Regions from separate parts of the Succinivibrio sp. genome, predicted to be linked through region 3. Evidence: predicted binding sites of a transcription regulator. Region 3 holds the regulator's gene; each other region holds the start of a gene.

Region 1 (3,219 bases), on a different contig from region 3:
GAAAACAAGGACTAGTCTAGTGAAGCCTTTTTTCAAAGGTTAGTGTAGACAGCGAATATTTTTCAAGAATACTCTTAATAAGTGAAAACTGTCTGATTAGATGAAAAGTCAGGCGGTTTTTCTTTTTTAGAATCAAAAGTGCGTTTCCTTCATTTTCAGAAGACAGAGTAAAGCTCTTTGTATTTGTTGCTGGATATAGAGTTATCGTATCGCTGTTTTTATTGAATGTGACATTAAGATTAAGCTTTGTTTCATCAAAAGATACTTCAATAATCTTTTTAACTAAAAGATCATTTAGCTTGTCATTTGGTAAAAACATATCAGCGTTTTTTCCATCAAGCACAATTCCTCTGTAATAACAGTCATTGTTACATACTTCATGCTCTGTAAGGATCTTGAAAACTGCACTGTCAGATCCATCTATGCTTTTGATAATGCTTTGTATATTTTCCATGTCATTATTCTATAGCAAAAACAAGACCAATCAAATTTAATAATCTGATTGAAATGAAAAGAAATAGATCAGGTGAATAGTGGTGAATTATTTTAGAAAAAAGAAATCGTTACGCAGCACAAAGTACCACATAATCAAATTCACAGAAGACTGTCTCCAAAAAGGGCCGGGTTTTCCCGGCCAATGAGCTATAATGCTCAGGAGAGAAACCTTCTTACGGTTTATAAGTAAATTCTATTTATACTAGCCTCCCTGCAGTAGAGACATTGCAATTGATGGTCTCTGGTTGGCCTGAGTTAAGATTGAGGTTGCAGACTGCTGAATAATCTGCTGTGCTGCAAGATTTGATGATTCCTCAGAGTAATCAGTATCACGGATACGTGATCTTGCATCGGATACGTTTTCTGCAACGTTTTCCTGATTTCTGATTGTAGATTCCATACGGTTCTGTATAGCACCAAGCTCAGCACGCTTTGAATCTACAACATTGATAATTTTATCGATAGTCTCTATGGTATATTGTGCATTAGACTGTGAATAGCAGTTGAATTCATACTTACCGTTAGCATTTTTATAAAGACCGGTATTTGTTGCATCAGCTAAGTTAGTAGGAATATTAGTTGTTGAAATATTACCTTGCTCAGCTACAATTCCTGATAGTGTAAAACCATTTGACATTGTAATTTCAAGAGTATCAAAGGCATAGGCACCAATCTGGAAGCTGATTTTACCTTCTGAATTTAGAACACCACCGTGATGAGCGCCATTTGCACCTGCAATACACTGTCTTCCACCGAAAGTAGTCTTACATGCAATACGGGTGATTTCCTGTGACAGCTGTGAAATTTCTTCCTGAATTGCAATTCTATCAACAGTGGTATTTGTACCGTTAGCTGCCTGAAGTGCTAAGGTACGAATACGCTGAAGCATAGAAGTTGTCTCATCTAACGCACCTTCCATGGTCTGACACAGAGCAATACCGTCATTGGCATTTCTATTACCCTGTTTTAAACCATTAATCTGGTTTGTTAAACGATCTGAAATCTGAAGACCTGCAGCATCGTCCTTTGCAGAATTGATACGCAGACCAGATGATAAACGCTGGAAGGTTGTATCTAGCGCTTTAGTAGCATTAGATAATCGTCTTTGTGAGTTAATAGACGATGTATTTGTCTGTACATATAGTGCCATTTTTTTTCTCTCCTAAATAATGCTGTTGAGCATTTTTATTTGTGCAAAATATAATGAATTATTCATGCCAACTTTTAATAATATTTACCATTATTTTGATAATTTATTGATATTAAAGAAGAAAAAGTTAGATTTTTTATGTTCAGGAGATTTCAAAAATTTGTCATTCTATCTTTATGGCAAAAACTTGCCACAAATTTTTGCCATATTGCCAATTCTCAATTGCCGATGATTTGAACTGTGCAAAGATAAGATGGCTATGCACAAATAAGATTTGCAATTTTGTATGAGTATAGATAAGAGGATATGTGTTTTTTACGATTTAAGAGATAAAAGAAAGCATATCAAATATCTTCTGCTGCATTAAGGACATTTGCTTTCTTACAAAAGATTGAGCAAACTGCAATACCTATTTCGTAAAGTAAAACTGCAGGTAGAGCAAGAAGAAGCTGACTTGTGACATCAGGTGGAGTGATTATAGCAGAAACTGCAAAAGCAATAACAATGACATATCTTCTGTATTTTTTTAGCGTTGCAAGTTTTACTATTCCAGTCAGATTTAAAAAGACAACAATAACCGGAATTTCAAAACCAAAACCAAATGCTATAAACATCTGCAGGATAAAACCAAGACTTTCGCTTATATCAGGTGCAAACTGAACGCTGTCTGGTGAAAAGCTATCTATAAAGCTAAATACAAGTGGAAAAACGACATAATAGCAGTAAGTCAGACCGCAAAGAAACATAAGCACTGATATGAGTGCAAACATAACTGTCAGTTGCTTTTCTTTCTTATAAAGACCTGGTGAGATAAATCTCCACAGGATATACAGATTAAACGGTAAAGACAGCAAAAATGAACAAAAAAGAAGGATTTTTATCGGAACCATAACAGGAGATGTTACAGCCACGCTTAGAAACTGCCTGTTGGTGCAGATAATATGTGAAAAAGGATCCATCAAAAAAGTGAAGAGCTCTTTTGTAAATGGAGATAATAAAGCTAAAGTGAGCAGAAAAATCACAATCATTTTAATGATTGCCAATCTTAGTTTATTAAAATTATCAAGAAACGAGCTCATATATATCAGATATCCTTTTCTTTTAGCTGTACCTTTAGATCTTTTAACTCAAGTTCAATTGCATCAATCCTCTTTAAAAAATCAACATCTTTGCTGATTGCAGATGAATTTACTTGTGTGTTATCAAAAGAACTGAGTGTTTTTGAAATCTCTGCGCCTAAAGGCTGCACCTTTGATGTAAAAACAGAGTTTGTTTCCGTAGAACAATCATTTTTTGTATCATTAAAAGAGCAGACATTATCATTTGAAGCATCTATGAAATTCAGCTCATTTTTAAGTTTTATATATTGTCTTTTTGCATTGTTTATAAAATCACCTGCTTTTACGAAAAGTGATACTGTTTGCTTTGGACCAAGAACAAGCAAAGCTACAGCAACAAGCAAAAGCAGGCTTGGAAAAGAGAATCCAAACATTATGCTTTGTCTTCAGATTTGTCAGTTGTACTCTTAGGATCTGCGTTTAGGCTTTCTTTAAAACCTTTAACCGCACAACCTA
Region 2 (3,219 bases), on a different contig from region 3:
CATTTTTTCAATGTTGAAACTTCAGTTACAAGAATCATAGAAAAACAGGAGCCGACTTTTGATGAGTTCATGGCTGTATTAGATAAGATTAATACAAATGAAGCTGAGGTGATCCGCTGTCCAAAGTGTAATACACCTTATATCTTTATGAAGAATCTTATTACTGAAGGTGATCTGGTTTATGAATTTAGAGATCCTCAACCATGCCCTGCATGCGGTTATTCATCAGAGCTAGTTGAGGATAAATACGACAATTCATCAAAAGACAGTCGTTTATGTTTCAGAACCACTACTCTAAAAAAGAGTTCTAAACTAACCACCTAAAAGACTGGCTACAATATTTGGTCTGGCATTTGCCTGCATAAGCATTTGAGATGTTGCATTCTGTCTTGTGTTGTAAGCTGCAAGATTGGATGTTTCAAGAGCATAATCAGCATCAATCATTCTTGAGCGGGCATCTGATTCTTGTTCAATAATATTTTCCTGATTTGAAATAGATGATGCAATTCTATTCTGAACAGCACCTAACTCTGCTCTTTTAGTATCAATAAACTCGATATAATTATCAATCGAAGCTAAAACTTTCTGAGCACTATCAGAGCTTGAAATATCAAATGATTTAGATGCAGCATCATAGCCGTCGCCATCAGATACACCACCTAGTGCATTTACCATATCTTCCATTGTAAATGATGTAGATAAATCAATATCTAAGGTAGTATTTGCGTTAGCTCCCACCTGTACTGAGAGCTTACCGTCATTAGAAATGATTCCGTTACCGGATCCTCTTAAGATCTGCGCTCCACCATAGGTTGTCTTACATGCAACTCTTGTAAGTTCAGAGCACAGTTCACTAACCTCTTTTTGCATTGTTGCTCTGTCTTCATCACTTACAGTTCCTGTAGAACTTTGAATTGCAAGCTGCCTTATTCTCTGCAAAATTGAGAAATTCTCTGCAAGTGCACCTTCTGCAATCTGCGCTACAGCCTCACCTTCAGATGCATTTCTGTTTCCTCTATCAAGACAGTTAATCTGAGCTGTAAAACGATTTGAAATCTGAAGATTAGAAGGATCGTCCTTTGCAGTATTTACTCTTTTTCCAGATGCTAATCTTTGAGTTGTAGTATCACCTAGCATTGTTGACTGACGCAGGTTTCTTTGCGCTGTCATAGAGGTGATATTAGTTGCACAAGTGATTCCCATAATTTTTCTCTCTTTAAATTGTTAATTATGGGAAAAGATAAGCAAATAGTGTGCCTAAGTTTACTATATATATATTTCTACTTATAAATCAGTCACTTATATTATTTTTCAAAAATCAGTTTTCGGCAATTTTCTGCCATTTAAGTAGTCTTTTTATCACTTCAGCACAAAAAGACAGATATTCGCGAGAAACTTTTGACGATCTGTCATAGAGTAAGACAGGACAGGCAGCAGAGCTTGCCTCTGATACTTTTGGATTGTAACTAATTAGAGTTTTGAAAATAAGATCAGTAAATGAATGCTCAAGCTCAGCTGAGATTACATCACACATCTTATGAAGAGGTTCATACATAGTCCTTAAAAGACCAAGTAATACAGCTCTGCTCTTTCCACTACTTTTTAAATTCTCATAGAATTTCATTAATGATGCCATTGAATCAACTGATAAAACATCTAAAGATACTGTTGAGATAATAAAATCAGAAGCGCATATGGCAGCTTTTGTAAGAAGATTTAGTGATGCAGGTGTATCTACAATGATGATGTCGTAATTGTCTTTTAAAGGTTTTAAAAGATTATCTAAACAAAGATGGGCATTTGGATCATCATTTAGAGCAGGAGGAACAGCTACAAGCTCATCTGATGAAAGTATTACATCAAATCCGCCTTTTAAATATGGAACAATACAATTTTCAATATTTACATTATCAAGAATTGCTGTTGCAAGATTACACTCAATATCAGTCTGCATAAAACCTAAAGCACAGCTTGCTGAGCCTTGAGGATCAAAATCTACAAGCAATACCTTCTTATTAACAGCTCTCATTGCACAGGCAAGATTAATTGCTGTTGATGTTTTTGCAGTTCCGCCTTTTGGATTGCATATTGTAATAATCTGTCCCATCATCTCCTCCTTAATAGATTTTATTTGTATAAAACATTATTGACAACAGATGATTTTAAATTTTGATAAATAAATCCTTTATAGTATTAAAATATTCTTATTAACTGACTAAAGGACACAAATATGAAACCACATAAATTATCAATTGTAGGTGTAGGACATGTAGGATCAGCTGTACTTGAAAAAGCTGTTGCTCTTGGATTATTTTCAACTATCTCTCTTGTCGATATTAAAGAGAATGTTGCATTTGGCGAAGCTTTGGATATATCACATTCAATGAGCTCATCACTTAATGCAAATACTATTGTATATTCAGGCGGTTTTGAATCTGTAAAAGATGCAGATATAATCATTATTGCCGCAGGTCCTAGTATTAAGCCTGGTTGCTCTGACAGACTGACACTTGCAAAGGAGAATACTGCAGTCATAACCGATGTTATGACAAACATCGTTAAATACAATACAAGTGCTGTTATTATCATGATTAGCAATCCACTTGATGTAACAACATATTTGGCAGCAACAAAATTCAACTTGAAAAAAGGTCAGGTTTTTGGAACAGGTACAACACTTGAAACATTAAGATTCAAATATATTATTTCAAATCTTTTAAATGTTGCACCGCATGATGTATACGGATATGTTTTAGGTGAGCATGGAAATTCATCTTTTCCTGCATTCTCAACTCTGAAGGTTGCAGGTCTTGACTATGATGACATTCAGGACTTCTTCAATATAGAAATCAACAAAAAAGAGATACAGGAAAATGTAATCAAAACAGCCTATGAAGTGAATAATGCAAAAGGTTGGACTAATACCGGTATTGCAGCAGGCGCTATAAGAATTGCAAAGGCAATACTATTAGATGAAAAGGCTGTTTTACCTGTATCTATGCCACTTGATGGTGAATATGGATTAAGCGGTGTGTCTTTATCACTTCCATGTCTTATAGGAAAGGATGGTGTTGAAAAAAGATTTACACCAAAGCTTTTTGATAATGAAACTGCTCTTTTAAAGAATAGTGCTTTGTGTATAAGATCTGTTATTGAAAATGTTGGACTTTAATTTGACAGACTTTCAAGCTAAAAATTAGGCTCGCATTTGCGAGCCTA
Region 3 (3,219 bases):
ACATTTGTTCCAAACGAATTAAAAAATAAAAAAGAAGATTAAGTTAGATATTAAATATGAGTGAATTAAAAGCATTACACCTGCAGAAAACCTATAAAAAACGTACTGTAGTATCTGACGTTTCTATAAGCGTAAACAGTGGAACTATTGTTGGTTTACTTGGTCCAAACGGTGCTGGTAAAACAACATCATTCTATATGATAGTTGGTATTGTAAGTTCTGATGGTGGAAATGTTTATCTTGATGATAAAGATATTACTGCTCTTCCAATGCATGCTAGAGCTAAAGCTGGTGTTGGTTACTTACCTCAGGAAAACTCAATTTTCAGAAAACTTACTGTTTTCGAAAACCTGATGGGCGTGGTTGAGTTATTACCAAATCTTACTAAAGCAGAAAAGAAAGAAAATGTTGATATGCTGCTAGAAGAATTCAACATTACTAGACTTCGTGACAGCGTAGGTATGGCTCTATCAGGTGGTGAAAGACGTCGTGTTGAAATTGCAAGAGCACTTGCTGCACGACCAAAATTTATTCTTCTCGATGAACCTTTTGCTGGTGTTGATCCTATTTCTGTTGGTGACATCAAACAGATTATTATGCATCTAAAAGAAAGAGGTCTTGGAATTCTGATTACTGACCACAATGTTCGTGAAACATTGGATGTTTGCGAAAAATCATATATTGTTAATGCTGGTCAGATAATTGCAAAAGGATCACCACAAGAAGTACTGAATAATGATAAAGTAAAGGATGTATATCTAGGAAAGGATTTCTCTATGTAATTTAGTTATGGGTAAATTATATGGTTGGTCTTAATTTAAACTTAAAAACTCGTGCCACTCAGACACAAAGTCAGATGCTTACGCCTCAGATGCAGCAGGCGATTAAGCTTTTACAACTATCATCCATAGAATTACAACAACAAATCCGCCAGACTGTTGATCTTAATCCAATGCTCGAAATAGATGATGATTATCATTCATCTATGGAAGAATCATATGAGGATATGATTGCAAAAGAGAATTCAGAAAATGGTGAATATGATCCTTTCGATAATGATGCATCTATTAAAAGTCAGGAAATAGATGGTCTTGATAGTTCTGGCACCATAGATGAAAACGGAACCATTCAGTCTGAAAACAAAGATAATACAGTTCAGGATCCTAACTTAAACAGTCCCCAAGAATTAAGTAGAATTGATGATAACTACTCTGCTGCACCACGTGGTTCAAAAGGACTGGCCATTGATAATGACAGTGTTTATGAAGGAGAAACAGCAGAAACTCTTCAAGATCATCTTATGATGCAGCTTGAGTTGTCCCCTTTAGATGGAAATGACAAACTGATTGCTCATTCAATTATCGATGCCATTGACGATTCAGGTTATTTATCAGAATCAGTAGAAAGTATCTATGAATCGCTAAAAGACACTTTAATCAATATTGAACTAGAAGATGTTACAACTGTTTTAAAAATTGTTCAGCATTATGATCCTATAGGTGTTGGATCAAGAAATGTTCAAGAATGTCTTTTAATTCAGTTAAATGAATTACCTTCAGATACACCATACAAAGATACAGCAAGCAAACTTATTAAACTGTATATAAACCTTCTTGCAAACAAGGATTACAGAGGCATCTGCCAAAAGTTATCTCTCAAAGAAGAAGCACTAAAAAAGGTTCTGGCTCTTATTTGTTCTCTGAATCCAAGACCAGGCAATTTTTCTCCTTCTAAAAAAACAGATTTCATTATTCCTGATGTTATTGTCGTAAAAAGAAGCGATGGAAGCTATACAGCTGAATTAAATCCAAGTGCAAATACAAAGGTTCGCATAAACGAAGATTACAGAAATTATGCAAACCATGCTACAACAAAGGAAGAAAAACAATTCTTTAAGGATTACATGCAGGAAGCAAACTGGTTTATTCAAAGCATCGAAAAAAGAAATGAAACCTTACTGAAGGTATCAAGATGCATTGTTGAACATCAAAAAGAATTTATGGAAAAAGGTGCATGTGCTATGCAGCCTATGGTTCTCAATGATGTTGCAACAGAAATCAGCATGCATGAATCTACTATTTCTCGTATTACTACTCAAAAATTCATTTACACACCTCAAGGAACTTATGAGCTTAAATACTTCTTCTCCTCATCTGTAGGTTCAGAAGACGGATCTGAAGCATCTTCAACAGCAATTAAAGCTAAGATAAAAGAATTAGTTTCAGGTGAAGATCCTAAAAAACCTCTATCAGATAATAAAATTTCTGATTTACTAAATGAATGTGGTATGAATGTAGCTAGAAGAACAGTAGCAAAATACAGAGAAGCTATAGGTATTCCTGCATCATCTATGAGAAAACAGCTAATATAAGCCATTTATCAGAATAAATTGATGCTCGTATCTATAAATTTTTGATAATGCAAGATTTTTTTTACTTCTTTATTAAAAGGTTGAACATAATCTCGCTTTAATTCATATAAAGTAAATATTTCAAAAAATGTTACTTAAATACTTTTATTTTTTGATTTTATTACTATTATTAAAGTGTAGGTTACATAAAAATAACAACAATCAATCACCTGGCACTAAGATCAGGTTAAGGAAGTAAATATGGATATTAAAATTCACGGTGTTGGTACAACAGTAACTCAGTCATTAAAAGATTATGTTAATGACAAGTTCAAGCGTCTAGAGCGTAAAGGTGATATTATTACCTCAATCTCTATTACACTGACAGTAGAAAAGCTCGACCATATTGCGAAAGCTGATTTAGCTGTTGCTGGCGGAAATTTACACGCTGAACACACTGCCGAGAGTATGTATCCAGCTATTGACGGATTAATCGATAAGGTTGATGCTCAGCTAGTAAAATATAAGGACAAGCTCAAGTCATAATTATATTTTCTGCTTCGAGTTATCTGGCCCTGTATTAGCAGGGCCTTTTAGTTTGTAGGTGATAAATTGATAATACTTCCTGAAACCAAAATACTTGCACCTTTATTCTGTTTCAGCAAGAAAAGACTTTTTGAAGAAATCGCACAGTGCGCAGCTTCTATAATTAATACAGACGCTGATGATATAGTTGATGCACTGAATAAGAGAGAAACTTTAGGTTCAACTGTCTTTTATCCAGGCATATCTATTCCTCATACTGTATTCGAAGGAAAAACACCTTCCTTTGCAATTCTATGTATTCTCAATAAACCTATCACCTTTAA
Region 4 (3,219 bases), on a different contig from region 3:
ACAGGATTTCCAAGTCCACAAGGAACATTATGAGCGCGTACCTCAACAACAGCACCAACGCTGTCACCCTTTGTTGCAAGATCTTTAAACAGGGCCTTAAGATCATCAATCTTATTTGGATCTGAAAAATTAAATTCGTTTTCCAGTGCATTTTTCGCTGAATATACATCAGTTGAAATATCACCGATTGCACTAACACATCCATCAATGCTTATATTGAACAGATCATTTAATACTTTTTTGGCAACTGCACCAGCTGCAACACGCATCGCAGTTTCACGGGCTGAAGAGCGTCCACCACCACGATAATCACGGATACCGTATTTAGCAAGATAAGTATAGTCAGCATGACCAGGTCTGAACTTATCCATAATATCTGAATAGTCTTTTGAACGCTGAGATGTATTCTCAATAATAAGACCGATAGGTGTACCAGTAGTCTTGCCTTCAAAAACACCTGATATGATCTTTACAGCATCAGCTTCATTTCTTGGAGTGCCATATCTTGTGCTGCCAGGTCTTCTTCTATCAAGATCTGGCTGGATATTTTCTTCCGATAACTCAACTAATGGAGGTACACCATCAATAATACAGGCTAGTGCAGCACCATGACTTTCACCACAGGTTGTAATGGTAAAAACCTCACCGAAACTATTTGCTGCCATTTAATACCTCATCTGCAGCTTTTTGGAAAATATCATGGTATGCAACAAGCTGCTCTTTTGAAAGAATGAAAACACCGCATCCGCCCTTTTTAAGATCAACAAAATGGAAAGGGACGGTTGGGAATAAATCTACTAAATGCTCTTCTGAGTTACCAACTTCCATGATAAGAATTCCGTCATCCTCAAGGAATTCAGGAGCATCAGCTAAAATTCTCTTAGCACAGTCAAGACCATCAGCACCTGAGCCTAAAGCCAAATCAGGCTCGCAGTGGTATTCATCAGGCATTGTGCTCAAATCGTATTCATCAACGTATGGAGGATTTGCAACTATCACATCATACTTATCGCCTTTTAGAAGATTGTCAAACAAATCTGATTTGATTAGTGTAACTTCATTTTCAAGGGCATAAGCTTCTACATTAATGTTTGCAACATCAAGAGCATCATCACTGATATCAACAGCATCAACTTCAATGTCCCTGTCAAACTGCAGAGCAATAGCAATTGCAATACATCCAGAGCCTGTGCACATATCAAGAACACGCTCAGGGGACTTGCTTATATATGGAGAGAATCCGTTTTCAATAAGCTCGCCAATAGGAGATCTTGGAATAATTACCCTGTCATCAACATAGAACTGCTTTGAACAGAAGAATGCTCTATGAGTAAGATAAGGAGTTGGGATCTTTTCAATCGCTCTTAAAATAGCGATCTTAGAAATTATCTCTCTTTCATAGGCTGTAAGTTTAGTATTTAAAACAAGCTCATCTACAGGAGGAGTCAGATGCATAACTGCATGAACAATCTCCTGAGCTTCATCCCAGTAGTTGTCAGTACCGTGACCGACATAAACATCGTAGGATGCAAAACAGATACAAGGTATCTTACGACGTCCTGAACTGTTTCAAGCTCTTTTTCAATAACGTTCTGAATCTGCTCTACACTTGGTGGTGTATCAAGCATTGCATGAATATCAAGTATCTCTTGATTAGATGATAATTTCGACATATAAGCTTTCTTAAAAAAAATGAATACTGTCTGATTATATCATCAAATATAAGGTGTTACCGTCTTAACACCTTAAAAATCAGCAAGAAATAAAATTATCGTATTGTTTTGTCAGAAAATCGGCAATTTAATGCCGTTTTATGATTATCACTATTATCCTTTTCATTAATTTAAAAACATCAATTATTTTTTTTACTTATTTTTCAGAATGTTAATTTTTAATTATTAACATATGGCACACTTTTTTCATAAAACTAAGTAACTTCAGATTATATCGATTTTTTTCGATAGTGGAGCTTGTCTGAAGACAATAATCATTATTTGGGGAGAAAAGAAAATGGCTCTATATGTACAAACAAATACATCGTCTATAAATGCACAAAGACGATTAAATAACGCCACTAAATCTTTAGATACAACCTTTAAGCGTTTATCTTCAGGTTTAAGAATCAATTCAGCTAAAGACGATGCTGCAGGCTTGCAGATTTCTGACAGACTTACCTCTCAGATTAATGGTCTTAAGCAAGGTAACAGAAATGCCAATGACGGTATTGCTCTTTGCCAGACCATGGAAGGTGCTCTTGATGAAACCACATCAATGCTTCAGCGTATCCGTACTTTAGCTCTTCAGGCTGCTAACGGTACTAATACAACTATTGACCGTCAGGCTATCCATGAAGAAGTACTGCAACTGTCACAGGAAATTACACGTATTGCATGTAAGACAACCTTTGGTGGTCAGCAATGTCTTGCCGGTGCAAGCAAAGGTATATTCAACAATAAAGGTGAACTTTCATTCCAGATTGGTGCCTATGCATTTGATACTCTATCTGTGACAATGTCAAATGGCTTTACCATATCAGGTATCTGTGCTCAGTATAAGAAGCAGACTGGTAGTGGTAGTTTAGATATGGGTGGCGCCGCAACTCAAGATAACACCACAAATGGTCTTTATAAAGAAAAAATTGTTATTGGTACTGTAACTAAATCATATTATGCATTTTCTGTTCATTCAGCATCTGCAGCTCAGAATACTATACAGACAATCGACAAGATCATAAATATTGTTGATTCTAAGAGAGCTGAGCTTGGTGCATTGCAAAACAGAATGGAATCAACAATCCGTAATCAGGAAAATGTCGCTGAAAATGTATCAGATGCAAGATCACGTATCCGTGATACTGATTACTCTGAGGAAGCTTCAAATCTGTCAGCTCAGCAGATTATCCAGCAGGCTGCTCAGAGTGTCTTGACTCAGGCAAATCAGAGACCTCAGATTGCAATGAATCTGCTAGGTGGCTAGTAGATAATATTAAATCTCCCCGTATGGAGCTCAGTACAAGATAGCAGGAATATATTAAAAATATTTTTATTGTCTATTTGTGCGCTTGTCACGCTTCGTCACTCTTAAATATGCACTATTGTAGTGCATATTCAGTGCTGATTTTTGATAAAAAAAAATTATCATTTTTTACGCATGCATATGCTTAACTCTGTCACGAACCTCAGCTCGTTTTGCATTGTTGAAACGCTCTAAGGTTCCTAC

Evidence for each region. The regulator sigma-54, encoded in region 3, starts transcription at its own class of promoters, with help from an activator protein. The targets are predictions, from matches to a motif close to TGGCACNGTTTTNGCTT.
Region 1: a site for sigma-54 is predicted at 1,822-1,838, ahead of ACJML3_RS05880 (flagellin). Genes of this name have one in related genera too.
Region 2: a site for sigma-54 is predicted at 1,243-1,259, ahead of ACJML3_RS01470 (flagellin). Genes of this name have one in related genera too.
Region 4: a site for sigma-54 is predicted at 1,907-1,923, ahead of ACJML3_RS04905 (flagellin). Genes of this name have one in related genera too.

Annotation. Positions count from the first base shown of each region.
Region 1 covers NZ_JBGVMC010000222.1:2,911-6,129, forward strand. The annotation lists gene ACJML3_RS05870 (hypothetical protein) at 1-15, shown strand, start outside; gene ACJML3_RS05875 (hypothetical protein) at 17-454, opposite strand; gene ACJML3_RS05880 (flagellin) at 698-1,645, opposite strand; gene tatC (twin-arginine translocase subunit TatC) at 1,990-2,724, opposite strand; gene ACJML3_RS05890 (hypothetical protein) at 2,730-3,137, opposite strand; gene tatA (Sec-independent protein translocase subunit TatA) at 3,137-3,219, opposite strand, start outside.
Region 2 covers NZ_JBGVMC010000056.1:752-3,970, reverse strand. The annotation lists partial or broken gene ACJML3_RS01475 (hypothetical protein) at 1-324, shown strand, start outside; gene ACJML3_RS01470 (flagellin) at 313-1,203, opposite strand; gene ACJML3_RS01465 (ParA family protein) at 1,319-2,107, opposite strand; gene ACJML3_RS01460 (lactate/malate family dehydrogenase) at 2,231-3,172, shown strand.
Region 3 covers NZ_JBGVMC010000066.1:2,058-5,276, reverse strand. The annotation lists gene lptA (lipopolysaccharide transport periplasmic protein LptA) at 1-42, shown strand, start outside; gene lptB (LPS export ABC transporter ATP-binding protein) at 57-782, shown strand; gene ACJML3_RS01730 (RNA polymerase factor sigma-54) at 803-2,371, shown strand; gene hpf (ribosome hibernation-promoting factor, HPF/YfiA family) at 2,612-2,896, shown strand; gene ACJML3_RS01720 (PTS sugar transporter subunit IIA) at 2,963-3,219, shown strand, end outside.
Region 4 covers NZ_JBGVMC010000190.1:4,427-7,645, forward strand. The annotation lists gene aroC (chorismate synthase) at 1-665, opposite strand, end outside; partial or broken gene prmB (50S ribosomal protein L3 N(5)-glutamine methyltransferase) at 652-1,628, opposite strand; gene ACJML3_RS04905 (flagellin) at 2,011-2,976, shown strand.